Regions from separate parts of the Shewanella goraebulensis genome, predicted to be linked through region 1. Evidence: predicted binding sites of a transcription regulator. Region 1 holds the regulator's gene; each other region holds the start of a gene.

Region 1 (4,293 bases):
AAGTAGTTAAAAATGTCAGCCTGACAGTTAAAACTGGGCAAATTGTGGGGCTATTAGGGCCAAATGGCGCAGGTAAAACCACCACCTTTTATATGGTGGTTGGTTTAGTTAAAAGCGATAAAGGCCGGATATTAATTGATTCTGACGATCTCACTGCAGATCCAATGCATCTCCGCGCTCGCAAAGGCATTGGTTATTTACCACAAGAAGCCAGTATTTTTCGAAAGCTGACCGTACACGATAACATTATGGCTGTGTTACAAACCCGCAAGAGTTTAACCACAGAGCAGCGCATTGAAGAATTAGAACACTTATTAGAAGAGTTCAATATCACTCATATTCGCGATAGCCAAGGCATGGCATTATCGGGTGGTGAACGTCGCCGGGTAGAAATCGCACGCGCATTGGCAGCCAATCCTAAGTTCATTTTATTGGATGAGCCTTTCGCAGGTGTTGATCCTATCTCTGTGATAGATATCAAGAAAATTATTCAACAATTAAAAAGTCGTGGTTTAGGTGTGTTAATTACAGACCATAATGTTCGTGAAACACTTGATGTGTGTGAGCGCGCGTATATTGTCAGCCACGGTGATTTAATTGCAGAAGGCACGCCTGCTGAAATCTTAGACAATCAGCAAGTCAGGTCAGTATACTTAGGTGAGCAATTCAAGCTATAGTTAGCATTCTTTAGTGCACAATATGGCATTTCGCGACCAGTATCAGTCCCACTTTTTAGTGCTATGTTCTAGACTCAACTTATCGTTGAACTAAATGCTAAACCAAAGCATTGTTTAACGTCAGTCTAGAAAACGATAAAAAGGTGCTAGACCCACACAATTGTTAGTCGCGATGATGAAATTCAATTAGGGATAAGCGGTAAATGAAAGCCTCACTCCAACTCAAAATGGGTCAACACCTGACGATGACCCCTCAGTTGCAACAAGCCATACGCTTATTGCAACTTTCCTCATTGGAGCTACAGCAAGAAATTCAACAAGCACTTGACTCAAACCCTCTCCTTGAGCTCGAAGATGAGTTTGCTAAAGCCAAAGAACCCGTAAAAGAAAACGCCCAGCAAACCGACACTGATTTTAGCGATAATAGCCAAGTTACCGTTGAAAAAGACACCTCTACCGTTGATACCACGGAATCATTAACCAAAGAGTCGATGCCAGAAGATCTCCCGATGGATACTACATGGGATGAAGTCTATACCGCATCGCCTAGTTCAGGCTCTGGGGCCGTCGCTCGTGATGACGATATGCCTTTTCAAGGTGAAACCACCGAAGGCTTATATGAACACCTTGAGTGGCAAAAAAACCTGACTCCTTTTTCTGAAAACGATCTTGTTATTGCCACAGCTATTATCGACGCCGTTGATGAACGCGGTTACTTAACCCAATCAACTGAGGACATATTGCAGGCCTTAGGTCTTGAAGATATAGAACTCGACGAAGTTGAAGCTGTACTTAAACGCGTGCAACATTTTGACCCTGTAGGAGTGGCAGCGAGAGACTTAAGTGAATGTCTCATGATTCAACTTGGTCAATATCCAGATGAAATCCCCTGCATCGACAATGTAAAATTGCTCATTAGTGAACACCTTGATTTAATTGCTGGCCGCGACTTTCGCTTATTAATGCGTAAAACCAAGCTTAAAGAAGATGATTTACGCGAAGCGATTCAATTTATTCAAACCTTGAATCCGCGTCCAGGTTTACAAATAACGCCGATTAAAGACGAATATGTCATACCTGATGTGACTGTATTTAAGAAAAGTGGCCGCTGGGTCGTAGAGCTCAATCCAGATAACATGCCCAAAATTGGTGTGAATCAGCAATACGCAGCCATGGCAAAAGGGTCTGCAAGTCAGTCTGATAGCCAATTTATTCGTGGTCACTTACAAGAAGCAAAATGGTTTATCAAGAGTATTGAGAGTCGCAATGAAACCCTGTTAAAAGTGGCCAATTGTATTGTGCAATTTCAGCAAGGATTTTTTGAGTTTGGTGAAGAAGCCATGAAACCGATGGTGCTTAATGATATTGCTGAAGCAGTTGAAATGCATGAGTCGACGATTTCTCGTGTGACGACTCAAAAATATATGCACACCCCTCGCGGACTTTTTGAACTAAAATATTTCTTCTCTAGCCACGTTAGTACTGATGATGGCGGAGAATGTTCTTCTACTGCAATTCGTGCCTTTATTAAGAAGCTTGTTGCAGCGGAAAACCAGAAAAAGCCACTTAGCGATAGTAAAATGGCGACGCTATTGGCTGAACAAGGGATTAATGTTGCTCGGCGTACGATCGCCAAATATCGTGAAGCAATGCTCATCCCTCCCTCAAACCAACGCAAAAGCTTATAAGCCTTTGTAATGGAGGATGATCTATGCAAATTAATCTGACTGGGCACCATGTAGAAATCACGCAATCTTTACGTGAGTATGTACAAACTAAGTTTTCAAAGCTTGAACGACACTTCGAACAGATCAATAATGTTCACGTTGTGCTCAATGTTCAGAAGCTGCAACAAATTGCTGAAGCAAAATTACACCTCAAAGGAGGTGAAGTTTTTGCCGTATCTCAAAACGCAGATATGTATGTCGCAATTGACGCCCTGATAGACAAATTAGACCGTCAGGTAATTAAACATAAAGAGAAGTTAATTAAACACTAACAATGGAACTTCGCACCATTCTGCAACCGGCGTGCACCACCTGCGCCACGCCGGGCAGTAAGAAAAAAGTACTGGAACTCATCAGCGATTTAATGGCTGCCCAGTACCCAACCCTATCATCACAGGCTATTTTTGAAAGTTTAATAGCACGTGAAAAAATGGGTAGTACAGGTATTGGAAATGGCATAGCTATTCCCCATGGTCGATTAAATGATATCGAACACCCGATAGCCATTTTGATCAAGTGTGAAGAAGGCATTGAGTTTGATGCTATCGACAAGAAACCCGTGGATATATTATTTGCACTGCTAGTTCCTTCAGATCAATGCCAACAGCATTTAAGTACGCTGTCTACCATGGCTGAAAAACTGAGTGATAAATTAATCCTTAAGCGACTTCGAAAGAGTCATGACGCTACAGAACTATATCAGGTTATAACTGCATGAAACTTGTCATCGTATCAGGACGATCAGGCTCAGGTAAATCAGTTGCACTTAGGGTATTAGAAGATTTAGGTTATTACTGTGTTGATAACCTGCCTCTACCACTTATTGGCAGTTTGCTTGAGCAGCTCAAGGGAAATAACGAACTTGTCGCCATCAGTGTCGATGTTCGAAATATTGAAGAGCAAGGCAAGGTTCTAGAAGAGCAAATAGCCTTATTATCTGATGATACGACTATCATTAGTTTATTTCTAAACTCAAATGATCAGGTTCTACTTAAACGCTACAGTGAAACCCGTCGATTACATCCTCTATCTAAAAACCAAATTTCGCTACAAGAAGCTATTCAGCTAGAAGGTCGTTTACTCGAACCGATTGCTAAAATGGTCGATCACTACATTGATACCTCTCAATTGACCATTTATGATCTCAGCGATCAAGTCAGACAAATATTAATGGGCAGTATCGATAAAGAGTTAGTGATTCATTTTGAGTCATTTGGCTTCAAGCATGGTATGCCAGCTGAAGCAGACTTTATGTTTGATGTGCGCTTCTTACCCAATCCGCATTGGGAAACAGAGCTAAGACCGCTAACTGGCTTAGACCAGCCAGTACAAGAATTTTTAGGCAGACAACCTTTAGTCAATAAATTCATTTGGCAAATTGAAAACCTATTTGAAACGTGGATGCCGCACCTTGAACGCAATAATCGCAGCTACTTAACCATAGCCATCGGTTGCACAGGCGGTCAACACCGCTCGGTCTACATTGCCGACCAACTAACAAAGCGCTTTAGTAATAGTAAGCACCAAGTCAGCGCCCGTCACAGAGAGCTCGACTTGTGACAACCACAATGAGTATTTCAAAAGAAATTACAATCAGTAACAAACTCGGGCTCCATGCTAGAGCAGCCACCAAGCTGGCTATTTTAGCCACCGAGTTTGAAGCGAGCATCACGCTTATCCAAGGCGAAAAACAAGCCAGCGCAGCCAGTGTGTTAGGGCTATTAATGCTAGAAAGTGGCATTGGTAAGATCATAACCGTTGAGGCAACAGGTATTGATGCGCAGCAAGCCTTAGATGCGGTGTGCAAATTGATTAATGATAAGTTTGACGAAGAAAGCTAAGTTTTCTCACTCTAAACCCCATAGTTCAACCTAACTACTAAGCTCTTC
Region 2 (4,293 bases), 1.0 Mb from region 1:
ATTTTATGAATTTGAAGTGAAACATTGGGTCACTTTTATAAAGCACCCAATTGATGAGGCAAACATGAGCGACGTGACTACCGCTGAATTTAACGAAGATGGTAAATATATTCGTAAGATTAGAAGCTTTGTATTGAGAGAAGGACGCCTAACAAAAGGCCAAGCTCAAGCAATTGAATCATACTGGCCAACGATGGGATTAGATTACACTCCTGAGGCGATTAATCTTACTGAAGTATTTAATCGTGAGGCTGACACTGTATTAGAAATCGGCTTTGGTATGGGCGCTTCATTAGTTGAAATGGCGCAAGCTGCCCCAGAATTAAATTATATTGGTATTGAAGTTCATAAGCCGGGTGTTGGTGCTTGTCTTGTTGATGCAGGTAAAGCGGAAGTGACTAACCTACGTGTTTATCACCATGATGCAATGGAAGTGCTTGAAAACAGCATTGCAGATGGTTCACTGAGTCGTGTGCAATTGTTCTTCCCAGATCCATGGCATAAAAAGCGTCATCATAAACGTCGTATCGTCCAAGCTGAATTTGCTGAACTTATTCGTCGTAAGCTTAAAATTGGTGGTGTTTTCCATATGGCAACAGACTGGGAAAACTACAGTGAACATATGCTTGAAGTGATGTCTGGTGCAGAAGGTTATAAAAACCAATCTGAAACCAATACAGTGGTTGAACGCCCTGAACATCGCCCATTAACAAAATTTGAAGCACGTGGTCACCGTTTAGGCCATGGCGTTTGGGATTTAATGTTTGAAAGAGTAAGCTAAGATAGTTTACTGTTGATTTTACATAATAATTTTTAAACGATAATACAAACTAGGATATAAACATGGCTAAGAATCGTACTCGCCGTTTACGTAAAAAATTACGCGTTGATGAGTTCCAAGAACTTGGTTTTGATGTGGTCTGGACTTTTGAAGAGTCAATCTCTGAAGAAGACATTGATAAAACTGTTGATGAGTTTATCGATCAAGTTATCGAGCCTCGTAACTTAGGTTTCCACGGTGGTGGCCACAAAATGTGGGAAGGCATCATTGCTACACAGCAAATTGGTAAATGTACCGAAGAAGATGTTGCTGCTGTTAAAGCATTTTGGGAAGCAAAGAAAGTTTCTGAACTTGAAGTCAGTGCATTATATGACATCTGGTGGGGCTAATTCAGCCAATGCCTGAGCAGATATTGCTTGAAGAAGTGGTCGACAAAGTTCGGCCACTTATTGGTTCTGGGAAGGTCGCAAACTACATTCCAGCACTTGGAAATGTCGATCCTAATAAAATTGCGATTGCTGTTACTACCGCTGATGGTCAAACCATGGGCGCTGGTGATTACCTAGAGCCATTTTCAATTCAAAGTATTTCTAAGGTTTTCAGCCTTACGCTAGCGCTTAGCCTATATAGTGATGACGAAATTTGGAGCAGAGTGGGCAAAGAACCATCTGGTCAGTCTTTTAACTCGCTAGTTCAAGTTGAGTTAGAGCGCGGTATTCCTCGTAATCCCTTTATCAATGCTGGCGCGTTAGTGATTGCTGATCTAATTCAGGCAAGGCAAAGTGCGCCTAAGCACCGCATGCTTGAAGAGGTTAGAAAACTCAGTGGTAATTCACATATATGTTTTGACAAAAATGTGGCGAATTCAGAGTTTAAATTTAGTGCCAGAAACGCATCCATTGCATACCTGATGAAATCATTTGGTAATTTTAATGGCAATGTCGATACGGTATTAAAAAGCTATTTTCACTACTGCTCGTTGAAGATGAATTGCGCTGATTTATCAAAGGCAATGTTCTATTTAGCTAATCGTGGTAAGACACTGCAAAATGAGCAATTAATCACGCCAGTTCAAACCAGACAGTTGAATGCATTATTGGCTACTTCTGGCTTATATGATGGTGCTGGTGAGTTTGCTTATCGAGTTGGTATGCCAGGAAAAAGTGGAGTAGGTGGCGGTATTATTGCGGTAATACCAGGTGATATGTCTATTTGTGTGTGGTCTCCTGAGCTAGACCAAAATGGCAACTCTTTGGCTGGTACTCGTATGCTTGAGTATTTATCACAGTCTTTAGGTCGTTCGATTTTTTAACCGCTTGCTTTATTAGTAGCCCAGCAAGTTTCTAATGTGAGCAACTAACGTAAGCAACTCAGTTAGTCGTTCAGTCTCTCCAGTTTTTAAACTCTTCTTTTCAGAATATTACCAATGAGTGAAATACACCACTTTGTTGTTTATTTCACTCATAGTCGGTTAACTTTTTAATTTTATACTGTTCTCTATTTAGGATTAATCCTACTTATTTACTGAAATAAAAGGCTTTTTCATTGTTGGCGCGATCTGTGCTTTATCTAGTGTAAGTTTTACAAAGAACACAATTGATAACCAAATTAAAAATTCAGTCTATACATTAATGACTGGCTTTATTAACAGCTAAGGAAGAGCTAATGAAAACTCAAACTAATTTCACCAGCGGATTGATTAAAGGTATTGCTTTGTCAGGGCTTATTTTTACAGCAGGTGCTATGTCACCTGCTATGGCAAAGCTGTCTATCGATGATGAAGAATGTAATGTCACTTTAAACTATGACGTAACCGTCGAACCCAAAAAACTGCTTATTAGCGAAAAGGGCGAAGAGTTATATCGAGTTGAGATGGGCGAGCTGTATGTTGAAGGTAGTAAGATCAAATTAGACAGTAAGCAAAGCAAACTGTTAAACGACTATTCAGAAGAGTTATCTCAACAAGTTCCAGAAATTATTGACCTAGTAAATGAAGTGGTGGTGCTTGCCACTGACGCCGTTAGTTTAGCCTTAACTCCAATCTTTGGTGACGCAACAGGCGCCAAGTTAGATGAATTACTAACAGGTATTCAATCTCGAGTAGATGAAGCGGCTTATCAGCAAGGCGACAAGTTTTATTTAGGTGCTACTGAGTCTTCAATTGAAGACGCATTTAATGAAGACTTTGAAAAAGAAATGGAAGCGATGATAGCTAATTCGATGGGCAGTTTCATGATGGCAATTGGCGCTGAAATGATGTCATCAGAAGGTGGAAGTTTCGAAGAGAAGATTGAAGCATTTTCTACCAAAATGGAAAAAGTAGGTGAAGATATTGAGCTTCAAATTGCCGACCAATCGCAAGCTATTGAAGAAAAGGCCGAAAAAATCTGTGCTGACTTTGAGGAGCTTATGGTTCTAGAATCTGAAGTTCGTCAGTCAATCCCTGAGCTTTCTTCGTTCGAATTAGCAACACTTGATAACCGTTACGAATAAGTGGTCTTAGTAAATTTAGTTGAATTGAGCTCAATGATTGTTTTTGAGTCTAAAGCTAACAGGTAATGGTATTAGTTTAGTAAAAGTAACCCCCTATTTATTATTACTAAACTCATTATCTCGATTGTTCAATTTCTAGCATTGTCAAAATGCACCTGACCTTCCCCTGTATCTATATGCAGGGGCTTTTTCGTTTTTAATGCCCTTAAAATCCTAATTCAACTGTATTTATGAATAACTAATGATTTGTTCTGATAAAAAAATTGTATATTATAAATATAGAGCCATTTGTGATTTTTTTGGTATACTCCATAAAATTATAAAACTGCATAGCTAATTTGATTAACTTATTGTTTTAGTTTTGATTGGTTATACAGGATAACGGACTATCACAATTTAATTTCTTTTTTGGTAAATAGTGCATTCATTTTTGCACCGTTATATCGCTTAAATCTTGTTCGGTTTTGTTTCGAGGAGGTTACAGTGATTGGCATTCCAAAAACTATTTTTAATGTCGTAAACAGCTTAAGGCGACTCCCATGTTAGAACTGTTAGAACCTATTGCTATTTTTACTCATGTTGCCCGCGCAGGAAGTTTTAGCGCCGCAGCCAGAAGATTGAGTATATCTAAGTCGAAAGTAAGTACTCAGGTCGCTGATCTTGAACATAAACTTGGGGTTCAACTTATTCAACGTACTACGCGTAGTTTGAGTCTGACAGAAGCAGGTAACTTGCTTTATATTCAAGGTGAAGAGTTGCTTCGCGATGCTGAACAAGCTGTCGCAAGTGTTCATAACTTAAATGATGCCACTCGCGGTGTATTGAAAGTGGGTATTTCCCAGTCTTTCGGTACTATGCACATCATTCCAGCTTTACCTGAGTTTATGGCTAAGCACCCTGAACTTGAGCTACAAGTAAGCTTACTTGATCATAAAGTTGATGTAGTAAGTGAAGGCTTAGATTTATTATTAACTATGTCTGAGCAATTGCCTCTAGGCATGGTGGCTCGTCCATTGATG
Region 3 (4,293 bases), 510 kb from region 1:
GTCTGAAATGATTAAGTCTACTTTTTCTTCTTCTAGTATTTGCAGCGCCTCTTTACCGTGGGCTGCTTTAATCACTTTTTTAAATCCTATGGAAATTAGCATGCTGCCAACGGTTTTCAACATGGCAGGAAAGTCATCGACAATTAGCACCGTTAATCCTGAATATTTATTGATAAGGTGAACAGGCTGCAAAGTATGACTCCTAGAATTCGAACGTTATTAGATAATACTCTGCTTTTATTTACTTTTCAGTAATCATTGTGAAACAAAGTGCAAATTAATTTGAGAGGAGATTTGTTGAGTTTGAAAGGTAAATTAAGCAAGCTTTGTCGGTCAAAAGTATTGAAATTGTTGTTATTAAGCATGACCGACAGACTATGCAAAAAACCATATTAATTAGGAAGTCGATTAATACTATTTGTAGATTTAAGACTATTCATATTGATTAATACTCTTCATATCGATTACTGCTTTATGCCTAAACGTTTAGCTAAGCGATGTAAGTTACCTGTATCTAAACCGAGTTCACGGGCTGTGGCAGACCAGTTTTGTTGATTTTGCTGGTAACTTTGTTGAATTAACTGCTTTTGAAATTCTTCGGTGGCCTGTTTGAAGTTTTGACAGCTGAAGTTTGCGCTGGCATCAGAAATGTTGCCAGCAGAGCTATTAGCATATGAGGCACTAGCATTTGAGACATTAGCATTTGAGCCTGAGCCATAGTCATTCGAGCTACTTTCATTCGAGCTACTTTCATTCGAGCTACTTTCATTCGAGCTATTATCATTCAAGCCGTGAGCACTCGAGCTTTGCAAATTAATATGCTCAATGTCGAGGGTGATTTGCTTAACCTTCTGTCTATTATCTGCAGTTAATGGCGCCTTACTACTTGCCTTTGCTAATACTGCAGCGCGGCTAATGAGGTGCTCAAGTTCGCGAATGTTTCCCGGCCAAGTGTAGTCTTTTAAGGTTTGAGTCAGCGACTCACTTAAACGAATGTTGCTAAGATTTAGCTTACGGCACATGCGCTCAGCAAAGAATCCTGCTAGTAGAATGACATCACCTTCACGTTCCCGAAGAGGTGGCACTGCGATGGGGAATACGCTTAAACGATGGTATAAATCGGCTCTAAATCTACCTGCTTTAACTTCTTCGTGCATGCTGCGATTGGTCGCTGCGACGATACGGGTATTAACCCTAATATGGCGGTCATCACCCACACGCTGGATGTCACCATATTGCAGTGCTCGCAATAATTTAGCTTGCAACGACAGTGATAACTCGCCGATTTCATCTAGAAACAAGGTGCCGCCATCGGCTTGTTCAAATTTACCTTTGCGGTTGCTGATAGCACCAGTAAACGCGCCTTTAACATGGCCAAATAACTCACTTTCAGCTACCGATTCAGGTAAAGCTGCACAGTTTAAATAAACTAGTTGATTGCTTGCACGGTTCGATTGCTGATGAATAGCACTGGCGACAAGCTCTTTACCAACACCGGTTTCCCCCATGATAAGTACAGTCAAATCGGTATTGGCCACGGCATTTATTTGCTCTTTTAGCGCTTGCATATTGGCTGACTGACCAATCATTTCAATTCTGTCGCCACGGCGTGAGGTGAGAGTTTGATTTTCAATTGCTGAAACACTGGTTTGTTTTTCTAATTGCTCAATGAGTAAAGCCGTGTGCAAGCCGCTGGCAGCAAGGGCACTAACAAAGCGTAAATCTTCGTTGCGCAGTAAATCGAACTGACCAGGGTCAAAGGCATCAATGGTAATTGCACCAATGAGGCGGTCATCAATCAGCAGTGGTAACCCAATACATGAATGCACCTGCAGCTTTTCATCATGGTTTGAGATTAAGCCATCATAAGGATCGGCAAGGTGGCTATCAGCTGGAAATCGAACGATATCGCCAGCGCGAGCTATGGCTTCAAGGCGAGGGTGATCATCGATGACAAAGCGGCGACCGAGTACATCATCCGCTAAGCCATTGATAGCTAATGGGGTGAATTGCTGATCTTGATACAATAAAAGCGCCGAGGCATCGCAATTTAACACCTGACGAATGGTGGCGAGTAAACGATCGAATCTATCGGGGGTTGTGAGCCCTGAGTTTAAGTCTTGGGTAATACTTTGCCATTGCACCATTAAAGAAATCATCAGCAGTACTCTTTCGCCCAGCGAGTTAATTGAAAGTTTGTCAATATGACAATTGTAGTGTCACTTTGACAAAAGTAAAGTTTGTCATTATGACATGGTTTGCTGGGATGGTATTTACCAATTCGTTATTTTTTAATGGTTTATACAATTGGCACGTCTAGTGCAATTACTCAAATAGGAAACGAAATAACAAATTATTTAACTCGATTACTATTTGAAGCACTAGGTATTAGATTATGACTATTCATGTAAAAAACAACATTCATTGGGTCGGACAACGTGACTGGGAAATTCAAGATTTTCACGGCACCGAATATAAAATGACCCGTGGCACCTCTTATAACAGCTATCTGATCCGTGAAGAAAAAACCGTTTTAATTGATACCGTCGATCATCGTTTTAGTCATCAGTTTATTCAAAACTTAGCAATGGAAATCGATTTAAATACTATCGACTACATTGTGATTAACCATGCTGAAGAAGATCACTCGGGTGCGTTATCAGCCTTAATGGAAAAAATTCCTAATACACCTATCTATTGTACAGAAGCGGCAATCGATTCGATTGTTGGGCATCATCATCACCCAGAATGGAACTTCAAGACCATTAAAACCGGTGAAAGCTTGGATATTGGTAATGGTAAACAACTGATATTTATTGAAGCGCCAATGCTGCATTGGCCTGACAGTATGATGACTTACATGACAGAAGATGCAGTGCTATTTAGTAACGATGCCTTTGGTCAGCACTATTGCGATGAGCATTTATTTAACGATGAAGTCGATCAAAATGAATTAAAAGAGCAGTGCTTACGCTACTACGCCAACATTCTTACCCCGTTTAGTAGCCTAGTAACGGCTAAAATCCATGAAGTATTAAGCTTTAATGTGCCAGTGGACATGATTGCTACTTCGCACGGCATTGTTTGGCGTGATAACCCAACGCAAATCATTCATCAATACCTTGAGTGGGCGGATAATTATCAAGAAGACAAAATCACCATTTTCTACGATTCCATGTCAAACAACACCCGCATGATGGCTGATGCCATTGCTCAAGGGATCCATGATGTAGACCCCGGAGTAGCGGTAAAAGTGTTTAATGTGTCAAAGCATGATAAGAATGAAATCTTATCGCATACCTTCCGTTCAAAAGGCGTATTAGTTGGCTCATCAACGATGAACAACGTAATGATGCCTAAGATTGCTGGCATGCTCGAAGAAATCACCGGCCTTCGCTTTAAAGAGAAAAAAGCAGCAGCCTTTGGTAGCTATGGCTGGAATGGCGGCGCTGTAGATCGCATTCATGCACGCTTAACTGATGCGGGTTTTGAAACTGCAATCAGTTTAAAAACCAAATGGCGCCCAGATGGCAAAGCCATGCGCGAGTGTCGTGAACATGGTCGCCAAATTGCTAAGCAGTGGGCTTTGCATGCGTTATCACCTGATGTGCAATCTGTTGAGGTTCAAAATGAAATGGCATTGTCAGAGTCAACAGCGCCTGAGCAACATCCTGCAGATTGTCAGTGCATGATTTGTACTGTGTGTAACTGGATTTATGATCCTGCCATCGGTGAGCCTAATCAAGGTGTTGAAGCGGGAACGCGTTGGGCGGATGTGCCTGATTACTTTCTCTGTCCTGAATGCAACTTAGGTAAAGATGTGTTTGCAGAGCATAACGCTTAATTCGCGTTTGTATTGATGAGTTACAGGTTGAGGATATCATGATGACAGCTCCAATTATCATCATTGGCAGTGGTTTTGCTGCCTATCAATTGATTAAAAATATTCGTAGACAAGATAACGAAGTGGCTATTCAGGTTTTTACTGGCGATAACGGTGATGAATATAACAAGCCCGATTTAAGTCATGTATTTACTAAAAAGCAAGATGCAGATGCCCTAGTACTTCAATCTGGAGCTGCATTTGCAAAGCAATACAAGGTCAGCTTATTTGCTAATACTTGGGTTGATGACATTGATACCCAAGCACAAAGTATTTTCGTTAATGGGCAAGCATACCCATATTCGAAACTGGTTTTCGCTACAGGCGCCAGCGCTTTTGTACCGCCAGTGTTAGGTGATGGCGCAGGAAAAGTGCTGACGTTAAATAGCCTTGCAGAATATAAACGATCT

The links. The regulator sigma-54, encoded in region 1, starts transcription at its own class of promoters, with help from an activator protein. The targets are predictions, from matches to a motif close to GTTGGCACGNNNNTNGNNT.
Region 2: QPX86_RS06860 (YggN family protein) is a predicted target of sigma-54. The motif match lies at 2,329-2,347, and genes of this name have one in related genera.
Region 3: norV (anaerobic nitric oxide reductase flavorubredoxin) is a predicted target of sigma-54. The motif match lies at 2,307-2,325, and genes of this name have one in related genera.

What each region holds. Positions count from the first base shown of each region.
Region 1 is NZ_CP126972.1:625,603-629,895, reverse strand. It holds gene lptB (LPS export ABC transporter ATP-binding protein) at 1-677, shown strand, start outside; gene QPX86_RS02630 (RNA polymerase factor sigma-54) at 881-2,365, shown strand; gene hpf (ribosome hibernation promoting factor) at 2,389-2,676, shown strand; gene ptsN (PTS IIA-like nitrogen regulatory protein PtsN) at 2,679-3,122, shown strand; gene rapZ (RNase adapter RapZ) at 3,119-3,964, shown strand; gene QPX86_RS02610 (HPr family phosphocarrier protein) at 3,973-4,245, shown strand.
Region 2 is NZ_CP126972.1:1,631,163-1,635,455, forward strand. It holds gene trmB (tRNA (guanosine(46)-N7)-methyltransferase TrmB) at 65-781, shown strand; gene QPX86_RS06850 (50S ribosome-binding protein YggL) at 844-1,170, shown strand; gene glsB (glutaminase B) at 1,179-2,093, shown strand; gene QPX86_RS06860 (YggN family protein) at 2,447-3,274, shown strand; gene QPX86_RS06865 (LysR family transcriptional regulator) at 3,814-4,293, shown strand, end outside.
Region 3 is NZ_CP126972.1:1,136,994-1,141,286, forward strand. It holds gene QPX86_RS04640 (ATP-binding response regulator) at 1-192, opposite strand, end outside; gene norR (nitric oxide reductase transcriptional regulator NorR) at 465-2,159, opposite strand; gene norV (anaerobic nitric oxide reductase flavorubredoxin) at 2,396-3,844, shown strand; gene norW (NADH:flavorubredoxin reductase NorW) at 3,886-4,293, shown strand, end outside.